3 regions of the Cytobacillus oceanisediminis genome follow, and region 2 is predicted to be linked to each of the others. Evidence: a T-box and tRNA genes for the amino acid it is inferred to sense, from the RefSeq annotation. Region 2 holds a T-box; the other regions hold tRNA genes.
What was found. A T-box is a leader RNA that pairs with one kind of tRNA and senses whether it is charged. The one in region 2 lies ahead of ileS (isoleucine--tRNA ligase), so its partner is inferred to be a tRNA-Ile.
Positions count from the first base shown of each region.

Region 1: it has a tRNA-Ile gene. The T-box ahead of ileS (isoleucine--tRNA ligase) is inferred to sense a tRNA for this amino acid. The anticodon was not compared.
Region 3: it has a tRNA-Ile gene. The T-box ahead of ileS (isoleucine--tRNA ligase) is inferred to sense a tRNA for this amino acid. The anticodon was not compared.

Region 1 is NZ_CP065511.1:258,092-262,777, reverse strand. Features, by position in the region: rRNA gene IRB79_RS01285 (23S ribosomal RNA) at 1-2,863, opposite strand, end outside; tRNA gene IRB79_RS01280 (tRNA-Ala) at 3,115-3,190, opposite strand; tRNA gene IRB79_RS01275 (tRNA-Ile) at 3,202-3,278, opposite strand; rRNA gene IRB79_RS01270 (16S ribosomal RNA) at 3,368-4,686, opposite strand, start outside.
Region 2 is NZ_CP065511.1:1,980,069-1,984,754, forward strand. Features, by position in the region: gene IRB79_RS10210 (cell division protein SepF) at 1-303, shown strand, start outside; gene IRB79_RS10215 (YggT family protein) at 310-573, shown strand; gene IRB79_RS10220 (YlmH family RNA-binding protein) at 638-1,411, shown strand; gene IRB79_RS10225 (DivIVA domain-containing protein) at 1,556-2,071, shown strand; T-box leader at 2,123-2,387, shown strand; gene ileS (isoleucine--tRNA ligase) at 2,482-4,686, shown strand, end outside.
Region 3 is NZ_CP065511.1:278,916-283,601, forward strand. Features, by position in the region: gene IRB79_RS01385 (pro-sigmaK processing inhibitor BofA family protein) at 43-306, shown strand; rRNA gene IRB79_RS01390 (16S ribosomal RNA) at 583-2,119, shown strand; tRNA gene IRB79_RS01395 (tRNA-Ile) at 2,335-2,411, shown strand; tRNA gene IRB79_RS01400 (tRNA-Ala) at 2,423-2,498, shown strand; gene IRB79_RS27980 (hypothetical protein) at 2,626-2,757, shown strand; rRNA gene IRB79_RS01405 (23S ribosomal RNA) at 2,752-4,686, shown strand, end outside.

The sequences.
Region 1 (4,686 bases), 1.7 Mb from region 2:
TCCACATGTCGCCACGCTTCCACCTCTGACCTATCAACCTGATCATCTTTCAGGGATCTTACTAGCTTGACGCTATGGGAAATCTCATCTCGAGGGGGGCTTCATGCTTAGATGCTTTCAGCACTTATCCCTTCCGCACATAGCTACCCAGCGATGCCTTTGGCAAGACAACTGGTACACCAGCGGTGCGTCCATCCCGGTCCTCTCGTACTAAGGACAGCTCCTCTCAAATTTCCTGCGCCCACGACGGATAGGGACCGAACTGTCTCACGACGTTCTGAACCCAGCTCGCGTACCGCTTTAATGGGCGAACAGCCCAACCCTTGGGACCGACTACAGCCCCAGGATGCGATGAGCCGACATCGAGGTGCCAAACCTCCCGTCGATGTGGACTCTTGGGGAGATAAGCCTGTTATCCCCGGGTAGCTTTTATCCGTTGAGCGATGGCCCTTCCATGCGGAACCACCGGATCACTAAGCCCGACTTTCGTCCCTGCTCGACTTGTAGGTCTCGCAGTCAAGCTCCCTTGTGCCTTTACACTCTGCGAATGATTTCCAACCATTCTGAGGGAACCTTTGGGCGCCTCCGTTACTTTTTAGGAGGCGACCGCCCCAGTCAAACTGCCCACCTGACACTGTCTCCCGCCCCGATAAGGGGCGCGGGTTAGAATTTCAATACAGCCAGGGTAGTATCCCACCGACGCCTCCACCGAAGCTGGCGCTCCGGCTTCTCAGGCTCCTACCTATCCTGTACAAGCTGTACCAAAATTCAATATCAGGCTACAGTAAAGCTCCACGGGGTCTTTCCGTCCTGTCGCGGGTAACCTGCATCTTCACAGGTACTATAATTTCACCGAGTCTCTCGTTGAGACAGTGCCCAGATCGTTACGCCTTTCGTGCGGGTCGGAACTTACCCGACAAGGAATTTCGCTACCTTAGGACCGTTATAGTTACGGCCGCCGTTTACTGGGGCTTCGATTCAAAGCTTCGCTTGCGCTAACCTCTCCTCTTAACCTTCCAGCACCGGGCAGGCGTCAGCCCCTATACTTCGCCTTGCGGCTTCGCAGAGACCTGTGTTTTTGCTAAACAGTCGCCTGGGCCTATTCACTGCTCATCAGGGCTATGCACCTAATGAGCACCCCTTCTCCCGAAGTTACGGGGTCATTTTGCCGAGTTCCTTAACGAGAGTTCTCTCGCTCACCTTAGGATTCTCTCCTCGCCTACCTGTGTCGGTTTGCGGTACGGGCACCTTTTCCCTCGCTAGAGGCTTTTCTTGGCAGTGTGGAATCAGGAACTTCGGTACTAAATTTCCTCGCCGTCACAGCTCAGCCTGTGTGGTAACGGATTTGCCTCGTTACCGGCCTAACTGCTTGGACGCGCTAATCCAGCAGCGCGCTTACCCTATCCTCCTGCGTCCCCCCATTGCTCAAACGGTAAAGAGGTGGTACAGGAATATCAACCTGTTGTCCATCGCCTACGCTTTTCAGCCTCGGCTTAGGTCCCGACTAACCCTGAGCGGACGAGCCTTCCTCAGGAAACCTTAGGCATTCGGTGGATGGGATTCTCACCCATCTTTCGCTACTCATACCGGCATTCTCACTTCTAAGCGCTCCACCAGTCCTTGCGGTCTGGCTTCAACGCCCTTAGAACGCTCTCCTACCACTGACATCGTAAGATGTCAATCCACAGCTTCGGTGATACGTTTAGCCCCGGTACATTTTCGGCGCGGAGTCACTCGACCAGTGAGCTATTACGCACTCTTTAAATGGTGGCTGCTTCTAAGCCAACATCCTGGTTGTCTAAGCAACTCCACATCCTTTTCCACTTAACGTATACTTTGGGACCTTAGCTGGTGGTCTGGGCTGTTTCCTCTTGACTACGGATCTTATCACTCGCAGTCTGACTCCCATGGATAAGTCTTTGGCATTCGGAGTTTGTCTGAATTCGGTAACCCGATGGGGGCCCCTAGTCCAAACAGTGCTCTACCTCCAAGACTCTTACTACATGAGGCTAGCCCTAAAGCTATTTCGGAGAGAACCAGCTATCTCCAAGTTCGATTGGAATTTCTCCGCTACCACACCTCATCCCCGCACTTTTCAACGTGCGTGGGTTCGGGCCTCCATCCAGTGTTACCTGGACTTCACCCTGGACATGGGTAGATCACCTGGTTTCGGGTCTACGACCACATACTCATTCGCCCTATTCAGACTCGCTTTCGCGCTCCGTCTCTTCAACTTAACCTCGCATGTAATCGTAACTCGCCGGTTCATTCTACAAAGGCACGCTATCACCCATTAACGGGCTCTAACTACTTGTAGGCACACGGTTTCAGGATCTCTTTCACTCCCCTTCCGGGTTTTTCCCTCACGGTACTGGTTCACTATCGGTCACTAGGGAGTATTTAGCCTTGGGAGATGGTCCTCCTGCTTCCGACGGGATTTCTCGTGTCCCGCCGTACTCAGGATCCACTCTGGAGGAACGAAGTTTCAACTACAGGGCTTTTACCTTCTCTGGCCGGCCTTTCCAGACCTGTTCATTTACCTCGTTCCTTTGTAACTCCGTGTAGAGTGTCCTACAACCCCAGGAGGCAAGCCTCCTGGTTTGGGCTAATCCGTTTCGCTGCTACTCAGGGAATCGCGTTTGCTTTCTCTTCCTCCGGGTACTTAGATGTTTCAGTTCCCGGGTCTGCCTTCAATACCCTATGTATTCAGGTAAAGATCCTATCCCATTACGGATAGGGGTTTCCATTCGGAAATCTCCGGATCAAAGCTTACTTACAGCTCCCGAAGCATATCGGTGTTAGTACCGTCCTTCATCGGCTCCTAGTGCCAAGGCATTCACCGTGCGCCCTTTCTAACTTAACCTACTTCGGCCAATGATAAACGGCGAATCTCTGCGTCAGCTCCGTCATTGTGCTCCTCACGTACTCGTATGCTCCGGTGCTCGTTCGGTCGCTTCCTTGATCTTCTTGCTTCTCATTGCCCTCATGGTTTGTGCTCTTACTTATTTTTAAATAAGAGAAAAAAACTAAGATGGCGATTACTCGGTTATTGCTTCTTCATTAACATTATCTAGTTTTCAAGGAACAAAAAATAACGAATGGAATCGTTATGGTTGGTGGAGCCTAGCGGGATCGAACCGCTGACCTCCTGCGTGCAAAGCAGGCGCTCTCCCAGCTGAGCTAAGGCCCCATTATATGAGATGGTGGGCCTAAATGGACTCGAACCATCGACCTCACGCTTATCAGGCGTGCGCTCTAACCAGCTGAGCTATAGGCCCACATAATAGGTAAAGTATTAAAATATGAGAGATTGAACTCTCAAAACTGAACGAACAAAACGCGTCACGTTTCATGTAAATATCCTTAGAAAGGAGGTGATCCAGCCGCACCTTCCGATACGGCTACCTTGTTACGACTTCACCCCAATCATCTGTCCCACCTTAGGCGGCTGGCTCCAAAAGGTTACCCCACCGACTTCGGGTGTTACAAACTCGTGGTGTGACGGGCGGTGTGTACAAGGCCGGGAACGTATTCACCGCAGATGCTGATCCGCGATTACTAGCGATTCCGGCTTCATGCAGGCGAGTTGCGACCTGCAATCCGAACTGAGAATGGTTTTATGGGATTCGCTTAACCTCGCGGTCTCGCCTTTGTACCATCCATTGTAGCACGTGTGTAGCCCAGGTCATAAGGGGCATGATGATTTGACGTCATCCCCACCTTCCTCCGGTTTGTCACCGGCAGTCACCTTAGAGTGCCCAACTGAATGCTGGCAACTAAGATCAAGGGTTGCGCTCGTTGGGACTTAACCCAACATCTCACGACACGAGCTGACGACAACCATGCACCACCTGTCATCCTGTCCCCGAAGGAACGCCCTATCTCTAGGGTTGTCAGGAGATGTCAAGACCTGGTAAGGTTCTTCGCGTTGCTTCGAATTAAACCACATGCTCCACCGCTTGTGCGGGCCCCGTCAATTCCTTTGAGTTTCAGCCTTGCTACGTACTCCCAGGCGGAGTGCTTAATGCGTTTGTCGCAGACTAAAGGGCGGAAACCTCTAACACTTAGCACTCATCGTTTACGGCGTGGACTACCAGGGTATCTAATCCTGTTTGCTCCCACGCTTTCGCGCCTCAGCGTCAGTTACAGACCAAAGAGTCGCCTTCGCCACTGGTGTTCCTCCACATCTCTACGCATTTCACCGCTACACGTGGAATTCCACTCTTCTCTTCTGCACTCAAGTTCCCCAGTTTCCAATGACCCTCCCGGTTGAGCCGGGGCTTTCACATCAGACTTAAGGAACCGCCTGCGCGCGCTTTACGCCCAATAATTCCGGACAACGCTTGCCACCTACGTATTACCGCGTGCTGGCACGTAGTTAGCCGTGGCTTTCTGGTTAGGTACCGTCAAGGTACCGGCAGTTACCCGGTACTTGTTCTTCCCTAACAACAGAGTTTTACGATCCGAAAACCTTCATCACTCACGCGCGTTGCTCCGTCAGACTTTCGTCCATTGCGGAAGATTCCCTACTCGCCTCCCGTAGGAGTCTGGGCCGTGTCTCAGTCCCAGTGTGGCCGATCACCCTCTCAGGTCGGCTACGCATCGTCGCCTTGGTGAGCCGTTACCTCACCAACTAGCTAATGCGCCGCGGGCCCATCTGTAAGTGATAGCCGGAACCATCTTTCA
Region 2 (4,686 bases):
AGCCTCCAAAGTGTGCAGAAATCTTCTAAAGTAGTTCTTGTTGAACCGCGTGTATATGCAGAAGCACAGGATATTGCGGATCAGCTGAAAAACAGAAGAGCTGTCGTTGTCAATCTGCAGAGAATAGAAAAGGATCAGGCAAAGCGGATTGTTGACTTCCTAAGCGGAACCGTTTATGCCATCGGCGGAGATATTCAAAAGATCGGAACTGATATTTTTCTATGTACACCTGACAATGTTGAGGTATCAGGAAACATCTCTCAGCTGATGAAAGAACAAGAATTAGAAAATACGAGGTGGTAGCATTTAATGGAATTAGTATTTGGGATATTGTCATCTGCAATTTATTATTACTCGTGGGCACTGATTATTTATATTTTGCTGTCCTGGTTCCCTAATGCCAGGGAATCAGCTTTTGGGCAGTTTCTTGCAAGGATTTGTGAACCGTACCTTGAGCCTTTCCGCAAAATCATTCCTCCGCTTGGAATGATTGATATTTCTCCAATTGTGGCTATCTTAGTTTTGAGATTTGCCACTGGAGGTTTGCAGCAGCTTTTTTATTGGATTTCATAAGATTACAAACAGGGCTATCAAAATGGCCCTTTTTTATTTGCCTAAAATGGAGGTTCACTTAAATATGACCATTTATCAGCACTTCCGGCCGGAAGAAAAAGAATTTATTGATCAGGTTCTTAACTGGAAGGACCTTGTGGAAAATACATATGCACCAAAGCTTACTGATTTTCTTGATCCAAGGGAGCAGCAAATCCTTAAAAGCGTCATAGGACAGCATTCCGGAATCTTATTTGCTTTATTTGGCGGAACTCCAGATGCTGAGAGAAAGAGAGCCCTGATATTTCCGGATTACTATGAAAGCGATGAGGATGATTTTCAAATTCGGCTCTTTGAACTGGAATATCCAAAAAAGTTTGTAACCATTGAACACCCGCAAGTCCTGGGCAGTCTAATGTCTTTGGGGCTAAAAAGAGGGAAGTTCGGTGATATCCTTTTTGAAGATGACAGAATCCAGTTTTTTGCAGCACAAGAAATTGAAGATTACATCAGCCTGCAGCTGCAGTCAATTGGCAGAGCTTCCGTGTCGCTGAAAAAACAGCCCTTTTCAGAGGCAATCCAATCAGCAGAAGTGTGGAAAGAAAGCTCTATCACCTCTTCATCCTTGAGATTGGACACAGTCATCTCAGCCATCTACAATATCTCCAGGCAAAAATCCCAGCTATATATACAGCAGGGACTAGTAAAAATCAATTGGACGCAAATTGAAAACCCTTCATTTGAATGCCAGCAAAGCGACATCATCTCAGTCAGGGGACATGGCCGTTCCAAAATCATAGAAATAGATGGGAAAACAAAGAAAGACAAATGGAGGATTATTGCTGGGAGGCAGAGATAGCTATTTATTTTTTATAAAATTGAAGGAATTTGAAACAACCTGTCGAATAAATAATCAAAAGGCAACGGAGTCTGCTATAATTAAATGGAACCAGCAGGCTCAAATCAATTTACATAAGATCAACAGACCTGGGAGGTGGCACACATGCCATTAACACCGTTAGATATTCATAACAAGGAATTCAGTAAAGGATTCCGCGGTTATGACGAAGATGAAGTGAACGAATTCCTTGACCAGATCATAAAGGACTACGAAATCCTGATCAGGGAAAAAAAAGAGCTTGAAGAAAAGCTCAATGATACGAACGAACGCATTGGCCACTTTACCACAATTGAAGAAACACTTAATAAATCTATTGTGGTTGCACAGGAAGCAGCAGAGGAAGTAAAGCGCAATGCCCATAAAGAAGCGAAGCTAATCATTAAAGAAGCTGAAAAGAATGCTGACAGAATTGTGAACGAATCCCTATCCAAAGCGAGAAAAATCGCGCTGGATATTGAAGATTTAAAGAAACAGTCCAAAGTATTCCGGACACGTTTCAAAATGCTTGTTGAAGCACAGCTGGATATGCTGAACAACGATGATTGGGATCATTTAATGGAATATAAGCTGGATTCCACTGAACTTAAATCATTAAGAGAAGAAGAATCACTGGCTTGACGAATGCTGGAAATATCGCATATAATTTTAAAACAAAGTAAAATACGATGTTTATCAACAATGAGAGGGACAGTACAGTCTTTTCAGGAGCTTATGTACAGAATGGCATACTCACTCTGTAAGCGAGCCGGGGATGGTGGAAGCCCGGGTATAAGCAAAAGCTGGAAAATCACCCTTGAGTTCCTTGCCGAACGTACAACCATCAGTAGGCCAAGGCGGATCATTCACGTTAAGAATTCTTTGAGCGGATGAAATTTAATCATATTTCATCTACAAGGGTGGTACCGCGGGAGAATATAACCTTCTCGTCCCTTTTTGGGATGAGAAGGTTTTTTGTATTTAACTGTGGTTTTTCTCAGCTCTCATTGGCTATCATGGTATTTAATGAGTTATAAACAGGAGGCAAAGGAATGGATTACAAAGAAAGTTTATTAATGCCAAAAACCGAATTCCCAATGCGCGGCAATCTTCCAAAGCGCGAACCTGAAATTCAGGCAAAATGGGAAGAGATGAATATTTATGAAAAGGTCCAGGAACGGACAGCAGGCCGTCCGATGTTTGTTCTGCATGATGGTCCTCCATATGCAAATGGCGACATCCACATCGGCCATGCGCTGAACAAAATCTTAAAGGATTTCATCGTACGTTCTAAGTCGATGACTGGCTATAATGCTCCATATGTTCCTGGCTGGGATACACATGGTCTGCCAATTGAGCAAGCGTTGACAAACAAAGGCGTAAAGCGTAAAGAAATGAGTGTTGCGGAGTTCCGCAAGCTTTGTGAAGAGTATGCATATGAGCAGATTGACAGCCAGCGCGGTCAATTTAAGCGCTTAGGCGTCCGCGGTGACTGGGAGAATCCTTACATCACTCTAAAGCCTGAGTACGAAGCCCAGCAAATTAAAGTATTTGGGGAAATGGCGAAAAAAGGCTATATCTATAAAGGCAAAAAGCCTGTTTATTGGTCTCCGTCATCTGAATCTGCTCTGGCTGAAGCTGAAATTGAATACAAAGATAAGCGTTCGCCATCCATCTATGTAGCATTTAAAGTGAAGGATGGTAAAAATGTATTGGATCAAGACACTCATATTGTCATCTGGACTACAACTCCATGGACCATTCCGGCAAACCTCGGAATTTCAGTTCATCCGGACCTTACCTATAGTGTAGTTGAGGCAAACGGCAAAAAATTTATGGTTGCTGAAGATTTATTGGCTGCTGTGGCTAAAGAGTTTGAATGGGAAGATTATAAAGTTGTCCAATCGGTAAAAGGGACCGACCTTGAGAATGTAGTTGCCGAGCATCCCCTGTATGGCCGTGATTCCCTTGTCATGCTGGGTGAGCATGTAACAACTGATGCTGGTACTGGATGTGTTCATACTGCTCCTGGCCATGGAGAAGACGATTTCCATGTCGGCATGAAGTACGGGTTAGACGTATTATGCCCGGTTGATGATAAAGGAAACATGACTAGTGAAGCTCCTGGCTTTGAAGGTTTATTCTATGATGCAGCCAATAAGCCAATTACTGAAAAACTAGAGGAAGCTGGCGCTTTATTAAAACTTACTTTTATTACTCACTCTTATCCGCATGACTGGAGAACGAAAAAGCCAGTTATATTCCGTGCTACTGCCCAATGGTTTGCATCCATTAAAGATTTCCGCAATGAACTTTTGGAAGCTGTTAAGGAAACAAATTGGTATCCTGCATGGGGTGAGACCAGACTATTTAACATGGTCCGGGACCGCGGTGATTGGTGTATCTCCCGCCAGCGTGTATGGGGCGTGCCAATTCCTGTCTTTTATGCGGAAAATGGGGAAGAGATTATCACAGATGAAACCATTGAACATGTATCAAATCTTTTCCGTGAACATGGTTCGAACATCTGGTTCGAGAGAGAAGCGAAAGAACTGCTGCCTGAAGGATTTACACATCCGGGAAGCCCGAAAGGGCAGTTTACAAAAGAAACGGATATCATGGACGTTTGGTTCGATTCCGGTTCTTCCCATCAGGCAGTTCTTCTAGAGCGCGACGATTTACAGCGTCCTGCAGATTTATACCTTGAAGGCTCTGATCAATACCGAGGCTGGTTTAACTCTTCACTTTCAACTTCAGTAGCAGTAACAGGAAAAGCACCTTATAAAGGTGTGCTGAGCCACGGATTCACACTTGATGGCGAAGGAAGAAAAATGAGTAAATCCATCGGTAACGTAGTTGTTCCGGCAAAAGTCATGAACCAGCTTGGTGCTGACATTCTGCGTTTATGGGTGGCGTCAGTTGATTATCAGGCTGATGTCCGGGTATCTGATGCTATTCTTAAGCAGGTTGCAGAAGTATATAGAAAGATCCGCAATACGTTCCGCTTTTTGCTTGGAAATCTGGATGATTTTAACCCGGCAACAGACTCGGTTTCATTTGAAAACCTGCGAGAAGTTGACCAGTTTATGCTGGTTAAGCTGAATAAACTGATCAAGAATGTTCGCGAGTCTTATGATCGCTATGAATTTGCCAGCATCTACCATGCTGTCAATAATTTCTGTACATTGGACCTTAGTGCATTCTATCTTGATTTTGCAAAAGATGTCCTTTACATTGAAGCGAGAGATAATGCAGAA
Region 3 (4,686 bases), 1.7 Mb from region 2:
ATAAATTAGTAGTACAAGTTTCCTGAGAGGAGGATTTTTCTTTTGGACCCTATTGCAGTAATCTCCATTTTAGGAGGGTTAATCTTATTGCTTCTATTTATAGGAGCCCCATTAAAACCAGTAAGGTTCATAGGGCAGGGAGCCATTAAACTGATCATAGGAGCCCTCTTTTTATTTTTCTTAAATGCATTTGGCAATCAGGTTGGCATACATGTTCCCATAAACCTTGCCACTTCGGCCATTTCCGGATTTCTAGGCATTCCTGGATTGTTTGCGCTTGTTGCCATACAGACATGGATTATGTAATTGGACAGCCGTTCGAAGCGGCTGTTTTTATTTATTAAATTTTTTTAGTGATTCTGTTGACATTTAATATTGCTGGTGATAATATATTAAAGGTCGTCACCACGACGCAATGAAAAAACATCTTAAAAAAGATGTTGACATTGAATCGTGAGAATGATATATTAATAAAGTCGCTTCTGAGCGGCGGATTGATCTTTGAAAACTGAACGAACAAAAACGTCAACGTTAATTCTTTAGTCTTTTTTGAAAAGACAACTTATGAGCTTAATCAACTCTTATATGGAGAGTTTGATCCTGGCTCAGGACGAACGCTGGCGGCGTGCCTAATACATGCAAGTCGAGCGGACTGATGGGAGCTTGCTCCCTGAAGTCAGCGGCGGACGGGTGAGTAACACGTGGGCAACCTGCCTGTAAGACTGGGATAACTCCGGGAAACCGGGGCTAATACCGGATAATTCTTTCCCTCACATGAGGGAAAGCTGAAAGATGGTTTCGGCTATCACTTACAGATGGGCCCGCGGCGCATTAGCTAGTTGGTGAGGTAACGGCTCACCAAGGCGACGATGCGTAGCCGACCTGAGAGGGTGATCGGCCACACTGGGACTGAGACACGGCCCAGACTCCTACGGGAGGCAGCAGTAGGGAATCTTCCGCAATGGACGAAAGTCTGACGGAGCAACGCCGCGTGAGTGATGAAGGTTTTCGGATCGTAAAACTCTGTTGTTAGGGAAGAACAAGTACCGGAGTAACTGCCGGTACCTTGACGGTACCTAACCAGAAAGCCACGGCTAACTACGTGCCAGCAGCCGCGGTAATACGTAGGTGGCAAGCGTTGTCCGGAATTATTGGGCGTAAAGCGCGCGCAGGCGGTTCCTTAAGTCTGATGTGAAAGCCCCCGGCTCAACCGGGGAGGGTCATTGGAAACTGGGGAACTTGAGTGCAGAAGAGAAGAGTGGAATTCCACGTGTAGCGGTGAAATGCGTAGAGATGTGGAGGAACACCAGTGGCGAAGGCGACTCTTTGGTCTGTAACTGACGCTGAGGCGCGAAAGCGTGGGGAGCAAACAGGATTAGATACCCTGGTAGTCCACGCCGTAAACGATGAGTGCTAAGTGTTAGAGGGTTTCCGCCCTTTAGTCTGCGACAAACGCATTAAGCACTCCGCCTGGGGAGTACAAGGCTGAAACTCAAAGGAATTGACGGGGCCCGCACAAGCGGTGGAGCATGTGGTTTAATTCGAAGCAACGCGAAGAACCTTACCAGGTCTTGACATCTCCTGACAACCCTAGAGATAGGGCGTTCCTTCGGGGACAGGATGACAGGTGGTGCATGGTTGTCGTCAGCTCGTGTCGTGAGATGTTGGGTTAAGTCCCGCAACGAGCGCAACCCTTGATCTTAGTTGCCAGCATTCAGTTGGGCACTCTAAGGTGACTGCCGGTGACAAACCGGAGGAAGGTGGGGATGACGTCAAATCATCATGCCCCTTATGACCTGGGCTACACACGTGCTACAATGGATGGTACAAAGGGTCGAGACCGCGAGGTTAAGCGAATCCCATAAAACCATTCTCAGTTCGGATTGCAGGCTGCAACTCGCCTGCATGAAGCCGGAATCGCTAGTAATCGCGGATCAGCATGCCGCGGTGAATACGTTCCCGGGCCTTGTACACACCGCCCGTCACACCACGAGAGTTTGTAACACCCGAAGTCGGTGGGGTAACCTTTTGGAGCCAGCCGCCTAAGGTGGGACAGATGATTGGGGTGAAGTCGTAACAAGGTAGCCGTATCGGAAGGTGCGGCTGGATCACCTCCTTTCTAAGGATATTTACATGAAACGTGACGCGTTTTGTTCGTTTAGTTTTGAGAGATTAAATCCTCTAACTTACTTTTAAAAAAATGAGAGAAATGAGAAGCAAATAGATCAAGGAAGCGACTGAACGAGCACCGGAGCGTACTGAGGTACGTGAGGAGCGCAGTGAGAGAGCTGACGCAGAGATATGCAGCTTATCATTTTTCGAATCCTATTATGTGGGCCTATAGCTCAGCTGGTTAGAGCGCACGCCTGATAAGCGTGAGGTCGATGGTTCGAGTCCATTTAGGCCCACCATCTCATATAATGGGGCCTTAGCTCAGCTGGGAGAGCGCCTGCTTTGCACGCAGGAGGTCAGCGGTTCGATCCCGCTAGGCTCCACCAACCATAACGATTCCATTCGTTATTTTTTGTTCCTTGAAAACTAGATAATGTTAATGAAGAAGCAATAACCGAGTAATCGCCATCTTAGTTTTTTTCTCTTATTTAAAAATAAGTAAGAGCACAAACCATGAGGGCAATGAGAAGCAAGAAGATCAAGGAAGCGACCGAACGAGCACCGGAGCATACGAGAGTACGTGAGGAGCACAATGACGGAGCTGACGCAGAGATTCGCCGTTTATCATTGGCCGAAGTAGGTTAAGTTAGAAAGGGCGCACGGTGAATGCCTTGGCACTAGGAGCCGATGAAGGACGGTACTAACACCGATATGCTTCGGGGAGCTGTAAGTAAGCTTTGATCCGGAGATTTCCGAATGGGGAAACCCCCTATCCGTAATGGGATAGGATCTTTACCTGAATACATAGGGTATTGAAGGCAGACCCGGGGAACTGAAACATCTAAGTACCCGGAGGAAGAGAAAGCAAACGCGATTCCCTGAGTAGCGAGCGAAACGGATTAGCCCAAACCAGGAGGCTTGCCTCCTGGGGTTAGGACACTCTACACGGAGTTACAAAGGAACGAGGTAAATGAACAGGTCTGGAAAGGCCGGCCAGAGAAGGTAAAAGCCCTGTAGTTGAAACTTCGTTCCTCCAGAGTGGATCCTGAGTACGGCGGGACACGAGAAATCCCGTCGGAAGCAGGAGGACCATCTCCCAAGGCTAAATACTCCTAGTGACCGATAGTGAACCAGTACCGTGAGGAAAGGTGAAAAGCACCCGGAAGGGGAGTGAAAGAGATCCTGAAACCGTGTGCCTACAAGTAGTTAGAGCCCGTTAATGGGTGATAGCGTGCCTTTGTAGAATGAACCGGCGAGTTACGATTACATGCGAGGTTAAGTTGAAGAGACGGAGCGAAAGCGAGTCTGAATAGGGCGAATGAGTATGTGGTCGTAGACCCGAAACCAGGTGATCTACCCATGTCCAGGGTGAAGTCCAGGTAACACTGGATGGAGGCCCGAACCCACGCACGTTGAAAAGTGCGGGGATGAGGTGTGGGTAGCGGAGAAATTCCAATCGAACTTGGAGATAGCTGGTTCTCTCCGAAATAGCTTTAGGGCTAGCCTCATGTAGTAAGAGTCTTGGAGGTAGAGCACTGTTTGGACTAGGGGCCCCCATCGGGTTACCGAATTCAGACAAACTCCGAATGCCAAAGACTTATCCATGGGAGTCAGACTGCGAGTGATAAGATCCGTAGTCAAGAGGGAAACAGCCCAGACCACCAGCTAAGGTCCCAAAGTATACGTTAAGTGGAAAAGGATGTGGAGTTGCTTAGACAACCAGGATGTTGGCTTAGAAGCAGCCACCATTTAAAGAGTGCGTAATAGCTCACTGGTCGAGTGACTCCGCGCCGAAAATGTACCGGGGCTAAACGTATCACCGAAGCTGTGGATTGACATCTTACGATGTCAGTGGTAGGAGAGCGTTCTAAGGGCGTTGAAGCCAGACCGCAAGGACTGGTGGAGCGCTTAGAAGTGAGAATGCCGGTATGAGTAGCGAAAGATGGGTGAGAATCCCATCCACCGAATGCCTAAGGTTTCCTGAGGAAGGCTCGTCCGCTCAGGGTTAGTCGGGACCTAAGCCGAGGCTGAAAAGCGTAGGCGATGGACAACAGGTTGATATTCCTGTACCACCTCTTTACCGTTTGAGCAATGGGGGGACGCAGGAGGATAGGGTAAGCGCGCTGGATTAGCGCGTCCAAGCAGTTAGGCCGGTAACGAGGCAAATCCCGTTACCACACAGGCTGAGCTGTGACGGCGAGGGAAATTTAGTACCGAAGTTCCTGATTCCACACTGCCAAGAAAAGCCTCTAGCGAGGGAAAAGGTGCCCGTACCGCAAACCGACACAGGTAGGCGAGGAGAGAATCCTAAGGTGAGCGAGAGAACTCTCGTTAAGGAACTCGGCAAAATGACCCCGTAACTTCGGGAGAAGGGGTGCTCATTAGGTGCATAGCCCTGATGAGTGCAGTGAATAGGCCCAGGCGACTGTTTAGCAAAAACAGGTCTCTGCGAAGCCGCAAGGCGAAGTATAGGGCTGACGCCTGCCCGGTGCTGGAAGGTTAAGAGGAGAGGTTAGCGCAAGCGAAGCTTTGAATCGAAGCCCCAGTAAACGGCGTAACTATAACGGTCCTAAG